Regions from separate parts of the Microbacterium sp. CH-015 genome, predicted to be linked through region 1. Evidence: predicted binding sites of a transcription regulator. Region 1 holds the regulator's gene; the other holds the start of a gene.
What was found. Region 1 encodes LexA, which represses DNA repair genes until DNA is damaged. Its sites were predicted from a motif close to TCGAACANNTGTTCGA; they were not measured.
Positions count from the first base shown of each region.

Region 2: a site for LexA is predicted at 1,151-1,166, ahead of ACPYN4_RS08320 (HNH endonuclease signature motif containing protein). Genes of this name have one in related genera too.

Region 1 is NZ_JBNAFJ010000001.1:547,052-550,961, forward strand. Features, by position in the region: gene metE (5-methyltetrahydropteroyltriglutamate--homocysteine S-methyltransferase) at 1-1,001, shown strand, start outside; gene ACPYN4_RS02545 (hypothetical protein) at 1,227-1,424, opposite strand; gene lexA (transcriptional repressor LexA) at 1,494-2,159, opposite strand; gene ACPYN4_RS02555 (LysM peptidoglycan-binding domain-containing protein) at 2,437-2,817, shown strand; gene ACPYN4_RS02560 (histidinol-phosphate transaminase) at 2,831-3,910, shown strand, end outside.
Region 2 is NZ_JBNAFJ010000004.1:96,405-100,314, forward strand. Features, by position in the region: gene ACPYN4_RS08310 (FBP domain-containing protein) at 1-347, opposite strand, end outside; gene ACPYN4_RS08315 (phosphotransferase) at 417-1,055, opposite strand; gene ACPYN4_RS08320 (HNH endonuclease signature motif containing protein) at 1,257-2,741, shown strand; gene ACPYN4_RS08325 (hypothetical protein) at 2,726-2,956, opposite strand; gene ACPYN4_RS08330 (hypothetical protein) at 3,028-3,576, shown strand; gene ACPYN4_RS08335 (YajQ family cyclic di-GMP-binding protein) at 3,586-3,910, shown strand, end outside.

The DNA.
Region 1 (3,910 bases):
TGCCGACCACGACGATCGGCTCCTTCCCGCAGACGGGCGACATCCGCCGCGCCCGCGCCGCGCACGGCCGCGGCGAGCTCACCGCTGTCGAGTACGCGCAGTTCCTGCGTGACGAGATCGCGCGGGTGGTCGCGCTGCAGGAGGACCTCGGGCTGGACGTGCTCGTGCACGGCGAGGCGGAGCGCAACGACATGGTGCAGTACTTCGCCGAGCACCTCGACGGCTTCGCCGTGACGCAGCACGGCTGGGTGCAGTCATACGGGTCGCGGGCCACGCGCCCGTCGATCCTGTGGGGCGACGTCGCACGGCCGGCGCCGATCACGGTCGACTGGGCGCGCTTCGCGCAGTCCCTGTCGGACAAGCACGTCAAGGGGATGCTGACCGGCCCCGTCACGATCCTGGCGTGGTCATTCGTCCGCGACGACCAGCCGCTCGCCGACACGGCGAACCAGGTCGCGCTCGCCCTTCGGGATGAGATCGCGGACCTCGAAGACGCCGGCATCCGGATCATCCAGGTCGACGAGCCCGCCCTCCGCGAGCTGCTGCCGCTGCGCCGCGCCGATCAGGCGTCGTACCTCGACTGGTCGGTACGCGCCTTCCGCATCGCGACGGCGGGGGCGGCAGCGCCGACGCAGATCCACACTCATCTCTGCTACTCGGAGTTCGGTGTCGTCATCGAGGCGATCGCCGCGCTGGATGCCGACGTCACGTCGATCGAGGCGGCGCGCAGCCGTGGTGAGGTGATCGGCGACATCGCCGCGTCGGGCTTCGCGGCGGGCATCGGTCCCGGCGTCTACGACATCCACTCTCCGCGCGTGCCGAGCAGCGCGGAGATCGAGTCCCTGCTGCGTCGCGCCGCCGCTGAACTGCCGCTGCGACAGGTGTGGGTCAACCCCGACTGCGGCCTGAAGACGCGGGGGTACGACGAGACGGTGGCGTCGCTGCGGAACCTCGTGACAGCCGCGGACCGGGTGCGCGGCGAGTTGCAGCCCATCGGCTGAGTCTCACCACGCGGCGGCTGCGACGTCCTCCGGGCGTCGCTGCAGCACCTCGACGAGCCACCACACGATGAGGGAGACGACGAGCACGAGGTGCGGTGAGGGCTCGGTGGCCGGCGCGCGTCGCCGTCGCCCACACGTCGGCGAACGCGTCGGAGGTCACGACCCGGGTCACCGCGCCGTGGACGAGGTTCTCCAGGCCCGCAGCGGCCGGCTGCTTGAGCAGTGTCAGCGCCAGGCGGTGGCGATCGACACCGGGACGAGGATGGCGGCGATCACGATGCACAGGGCCGAGACGGCGGCGCGCCAGCGGCCGCGGGACGGACGCGCGGCAGGTGCGGCGGCGACGCCGGATGCCGCACGCAGCTGCGCGTTCTCGGCTTCGAGTTCGGCCAGGCGCGCGGCGAGTTCGGGGCTGTCGGTCATGGCGACATTGTGGCGCGCGCACGGCCCGCGGCAGGCGGAGTGCTCCGGACCTCAACCTCGACGGGTGACTCAGACGGCGCGGAGCACGGCGACGACCTTGCCGAGCACGACGGCGTCGTCGCCGAGGATCGGCTCGAACGCGCTGTTGCGGGGGAGGAGCCAGGTGTGACCGTCGCGCTGGCGGAAGGTCTTCACGGTCGCCTCGCCGTCGAGCATGGCGGCGACGATGTCGCCGTTGTCGGCGTTCGGCTGCGAACGCACCACGACCCAGTCGCCGTCGCAGATGGCCGCGTCGATCATCGAGTCGCCGCTGACCTTCAGCATGAACAGGTCGCCCTTGCCCACGAGCTGGCGGGGAAGCGGGAAGATCTCCTCGACCTGCTGGTCGGCGGTGATGGGGACGCCGGCGGCGATGCGTCCGACGAGCGGTACGAGCGCCGCGTCGCCGAGGGCCGGCGTCATGTCGGCGGGGTTCTCGGCTGCCGAGCCCGGCAGGTCGATGAGGACCTCCATCGCGCGCGTCTTGCCGGCGTCGCGGCGCAGGTAGCCGCTCAGCTCGAGCTGATTCAGCTGGTGGGTGACGCTGGAGAGCGACTTCAGTCCGACGGCGTCACCGATCTCGCGCATGCTGGGCGGATAGCCGTGCCGCGCGATGGAGGCCTGGATCACCTCGAGGATCTTCAGCTGCTTGTCGCTCAGGCTCTTGCGTCGGCGGGTCTGGGGCTTGTCGGCCATGTCGCGCGCTCCTTCGATCGCGGCCTCCGGAAGGCGTCGCCTTCGAATGTCGGAGGTTGGTGATGGGGTCATCTTGTCGAAACCGTATCCGGTTCCGGAGGTCTCCGCTCGCAGCGCCACGCGTGTCGCGTTCGATCCATCTCCGATCCGGGAAGGGCTTGACAATCAGATTATATCGAAGATAGCTTCGGTACAGAGATTCGCATCCGACTCTCCCGGCCGAGAGCCGGGTGCGAATCTCTAACATCCGCAGGCATCCGTCCTTGAGGAGGAACCCATGACCACGATCGACATCCTCGGCGCTTCGCCCCGCCGCGCCGTGCTCGGCGCCGCACCCGCGACGCGACTGCGGCTGACGCGTCGCGGTCGCCGGGTCCTGGCCTTCCTCGCATCGGTGCCGGCGATCGTCGCCCTCAGCATCGCGATCATCTCCGGCGGTGGCGCACTCGCCACGTCCGACAGCGGCGCAGGCGCCGCATTCGAGAAGGTCACCGTCATGCCCGGCGACACCTTGTGGTCGATCGCCGAGAGCGTCGCGCCGCAGGCGGACCCGCGCGACGTCGTCGATGCGATCATGCGGCTGAACGCCCTGCCGTCGGGCAGCCTCGACGCCGGCGAGACCATCGCGATCCCGCTGGAGTACAGCGCCGCACGCTGACCCGCCCTCTACGATGGTCAGGGTGAGCGCCCGTCTCGAAGACCTCCCCTCCTCGCTGGAGAACCTCCTCCGTCCCGACCTCCGCGGTCTCACGCCATACGGTGCGCCGCAGGCGCCGCTGCCGGTCGCGCTGAACGTCAACGAGAACACCCACCCCGTCCCAGAGGAGGTCGCCGACGACATCCTCGACGGCATCGCGCGCGCGCTGCGCGAGGTCAACCGCTACCCGGACCGCGAGTTCACCGCGCTGCGCGAGGGCTTCGCCGATTACCTCGGTCACGGTCTCGCCCCCGATCAGATCTGGGCGGCCAATGGTTCCAACGAGGTGCTGCAGCACCTGCTGCAGGCGTTCGCCGGCCCGGGACGCACCGCGTTCGGGTTCGCCCCGACCTACTCCATGTATCCGCTGCTGACCCGTGCGACCGGCGCATCGTACGTGTCCGGCACGCGCGGGGTGGACTACACGCTCGCCCCCGAGGACGCCGCCGCGCAGGTCGCGCAGGCTCGGCCCGACGTCGTGTTCCTGTGCGCGCCGAACAATCCGACCGGCACCCCGCTCGGGCTCGACGTCATCGAAGCGGTGTACGACGCGACCGACGGCATCGTGATCGTCGACGAGGCGTACCAGGAGTTCGCGCCCCGCGACTCCCGCTCGGCCCTGACGCTGTTGCCGGGCCGGGAGCGGCTCGTCGTCTCGCGCACGATGAGCAAGGCGTTCGCTTTCGCCGGCGCGCGCGTGGGCTACCTCGCCGCCGACCCCGCCGTGATCGACGCCCTGCGCCTCGTCCGCCTGCCCTACCACCTCAGCGCGCTCACTCAGGCGGCCGCTGTCGCGGCACTGCGTCACGCGCCGGCCATGCTCGCGATGGTCGACGACATCGTCGCGCAGCGCGATCGCATCTCCGCGACGCTCGCCGCGCTGGGCTACACGCCCTACGAGAGCTGGACGAACTTCGTGCTGTTCTCCGGTGTCGCCGACCCTGCGGCGACCTGGCAAGCGCTGTACGACCGGGGCGTGCTGATCCGCGATGTCGGCATCGCGCACAGCCTGCGGGTCACGGCCGGCACTGAAGCGGAGTCGACAGCGTTCCTC
Region 2 (3,910 bases), on a different contig from region 1:
GCGCAGATGTAGGTGCCGACGCTGTCTCCGCGCGCCCCGGCATCCCCCGCGCGATGCGCCGTGAACAGCACGACCTGGTTTCCCGGCTGCATGGTGTGGCAGAGGTTGCAGAGCGCCGCGCGTGAACGGCCGCCGGATGCCGCGCGCACGACGATCCCTGTCGCCGCCCCCTCGCGCTCCACGACGATGTACCCCCGGCCGCGGGTCTGCGGATCGGGCCACGCCAAGAAATCGAGGTGATCCCAGTCGGCCAGCATGAACGACATCGGCACCGCGACGCGCTCGAGCTCGTCAGCTGTGGCGTTCACCAGCGCGGCACGCACCTGGTCTTCGGTGAGCGGCTGCATCCCGCCAGTCTACGAACGGATGCCGCGCCGAGGCCGGTCGGGTCACGCGAGGGGCCGCGAGCCGGCCGCTCACGCGAGGGGCCGCGAGCCCGCGGGATCGTGCAGCGTGCCTGCTGCGAGCCTCGAGCGGAAGTTGCTCACCGCGTGGTCCCGCAGCGCAGCGTCGCCCACCCGGTGGGCGGCGGCGGCGACCTGCAGCGGGAGCGTCGCGCGATGCCGCATCGCACGCTGAAGCAGATCGGCGGGAGCGATATCGGCCACGTGCCTGGCACCGTAGATGCCGATGAGCGGCGCGATGTCGATGGCAGGATCATCCAGCGCCGAGTGATCCCAATCGAAGACCGAGACGGCCACTCCATCGCGCCAGCCGATGTTGTGCGGGCCGAAGTCTCCGTGGACGATCGCCGCACGCACCTCACCCAGGTCGAGCATCTCGCCGACCGCTCGCAGTGCGGGCAATCGGTCTGCCTCGAGGTAGGCACCGAGTTCGTTGTCGACGACGTCGAGAAAATCGACTCCGCCGCACCACTCCCTCGCCGTCGGCATGCCGAGTTCAGGCGTGGCACTGCCGATCTCGGCGAGGAGTTCTGCATAGGTGCCGCGCACGTCGGACCACTTCTCGCTCACCGCCTCGCCCGTCGGTACGCGGGTGACTACGTATCCGCTACGTCCACCACCCGTGCGCGGCGCACGCACCGGTTCGGGCACCGTCGTCCCACGAGATGTCGCGGCTGAGGCGGTCTCGTTGCCCCCTCACGCTTCGTCGATCAGTACGATAATTCTCAGCCTTCCTCTTGTATTGATCGCATGCGCGTTCTATACTGGTTGTGGCGGCAGCCCCCATTCAGGCAGTCGCAAGGATGAGCCGGCAGTGCTACCGGACGTTGAATGATCGACGTCAGGAGTGCCATGCCCATTCCCTTTCCCGAACAGCCCGAGCCGCCTCGCCGGCCGGTGGAGTTCGACGCGCCCGACGCGGGGATGCCGGACCATGCGCTCGGCCGTTCATCCGTTGCGCCGCTCATCGATCCGCACTGGGCGGAGTTGTCTCGGCTCGTGGGGCGCGCCGAGACGAATCGTGCGGATATGTCGCGCCTGCAGGCCGAACGTGCAGAGTTGTGCGCCGAGGCGCTCGATCTGGTCGCGATGCGCGTTGCACAACGCCAGGCGGCACGCCCGAATCGTGAGATCGGCGACACGATCCCGCTGCGTGAGGTCATGGCCGAACTCGCGGCGGCACTCCGCGTCGGTGAGCGGACGGTCTCGACCTGGCTCGGCGACGGCAGTGCGCTGGTCACGACGTACCCGACCACGCTCGACGCGTTACGCGAGGGACGCATCGACGAACGCCACGCGTCGGCGATCATCGACGGCGGGCGCGCGCTCGATCCGGAGCATCGGGAGGAGTACGAGCGGCTGGTTCTCGAGGTGGCGGAGCGTGACACCGCGCCCGCGACTCGTCACTTCGCCCGCGTTGTCGCAGCCCGTCTGCAACCCGAGACCGTCGATGAGTCACACCGACGCGCGCTCGCCGAGCGACGCGTGCGCATGTTCGACCTCGACGACGGCCTGTCCCGGCTGCTCCTCGACGGCGCCACGGCCGTCATCCATGGCATCTTCGACCGTCTGACGTCCATGGGGATCGCGCAGGGGGATCTCGACGAGCCGCGCGCGGATGAGGACGCGGAGGCCGACGAGTCGGATGAGTCGGTTGAGGCCGACAAGTCGGACGAGCCAGATGAGCGCGACGAGCCCGACGAGCGGACGCTCGACCAGCGTCGTGCCGACATCATGTGCGACCTGCTTCTCACGGGGTGCCCGGCGCTGGATGGCGACGCCGGCCTGTCCGCCATCCGCGCGACGGTGCAGGTGACGATCCCCCTCCTGACCCTCGCGAGCCTCGACGACGAGCCCGCGCTGCTCGACGGCGAGGCGCCGATCGATGCAGAGACGGCCCGCGCGCTCGCCGCCACCGCACCCTGCTGGCAGCGGATCATGATCCATCCCGTCACGCATGAGCCGCTCCGCCTCGACACCTACCGGCCATCCAAGCGGCTGCGGCGCCTGATCGGCGCCCGCGATCAGCGATGCCGATGGCCCGGATGCCGCCGCACAGCCCGTCGCAGCGACATCGACCACACGATCCCCTTCGAAGACGGTGGCCCAACCTGCGCAGGGAACCTCGAAGTCCTCTGCCGCCGTCATCACACGCTGAAGCACGCATCGCCGTGGCAGGTAGTGCAGCGCGGCGGCGGGTCGATCGAGTTCATCTCACCGACCGGGCGAAGATACCGAACCGATTCACCCCCGGTGCTCGCCGGCGCCGCGGGCAGACCCGCCTGGGCGCGCTACTTCGACGCGCCCATGGATCCGGCCGATCACCCGGCCTTCTGACCCAGCCCTTTCGCCATCGTGCGGTTCTCACCGGCGACGCGCGCGGATCCGGTGTGGCAAGTTGGATCGATGGACTTCGAGCCGTTGTCGCAAGGGGTGATCGACGCCGCGCCCGACTGGATGCGAGCCATCCCGCTACGCGCCGACGGCTGGCGCGACGAGAACACGCGCTCGGTGCTCGCTACCGAGGCAGGCGCACCCGTCGCCGTCGGCATGATCTGGACCTCTCGCGTCGACGGCGACCGCTACTGGTTCGAGATCGCAGTGGACCCCGCGTTCAGGATGCGTGGCCGGCGCCCGCACGATTCAGATCGTCCCGCCCGCCCACATCGACGTGGCGGCGCGGAGAAGCCTCCGCCCGCATCCAGCCGTCCAGAGTGGGGCGAGCGCGGGCTGGGCGGATGTGCGCGCCGCCAACGCAGACGTCTACGAGTGGACACACGCGAGCTGGAGTCCCGTCGGTGAGGGATTCGCTTCGGCGTTGAACGAGGGCCTGGAAGATGACCTCGACCTCGACCTCGAAGCGACGTCCGTGGCCGTCGTGAAGGGCAGAATCGTCGCCAACTGCATGGTCTACCGCGATTCGCTACCGCCTATCGTCACCGCCGAGACCACGCAGGCAGACTGCCCCGACGGTGAACGACTGGTCGAAGGATGCGTGCGCCGCTCGCTCGACGTTCTGGCGGCCCGCGGCGTGGAACGCGCCGAGTTCGACGGGCACGTGACGGATCCCCACTTCCTCCCCGTGTGGACCCGACTCGCCCCGACCGGAGGCTGGTTCCACCTCGTCGAAGTTGACGCGGCGGACTCTGCGGCCGCGACGCACCACGGGTAGATTGGCGACATGGCTGACTCCAGTTTCGACATCGTCTCCAAGATCGATCGCCAGGAGGCGGACAACGCTCTCAACCAAGCCCGCAAGGAGGTCGAGCAGCGCTACGACTTCAAGGGCACGGATGCCTCGATCGAATGGTCGGGCGAGGCGATCCTCATCAAGGCGAACAGCGAAGAGCGCGCGAAGGCGATCCTCGATGTCTTCCAGTCGAAGCTCATCAAGCGCGGCATCTCGCTGAAGTCGCTCGAGTCGGGCGAGCCGCAGGCATCCGGCAAGGAGTACCGGATCACCTCCACCCTCAAAGAGGGGATCTCGTCGGAGAATGCGAAGAAGA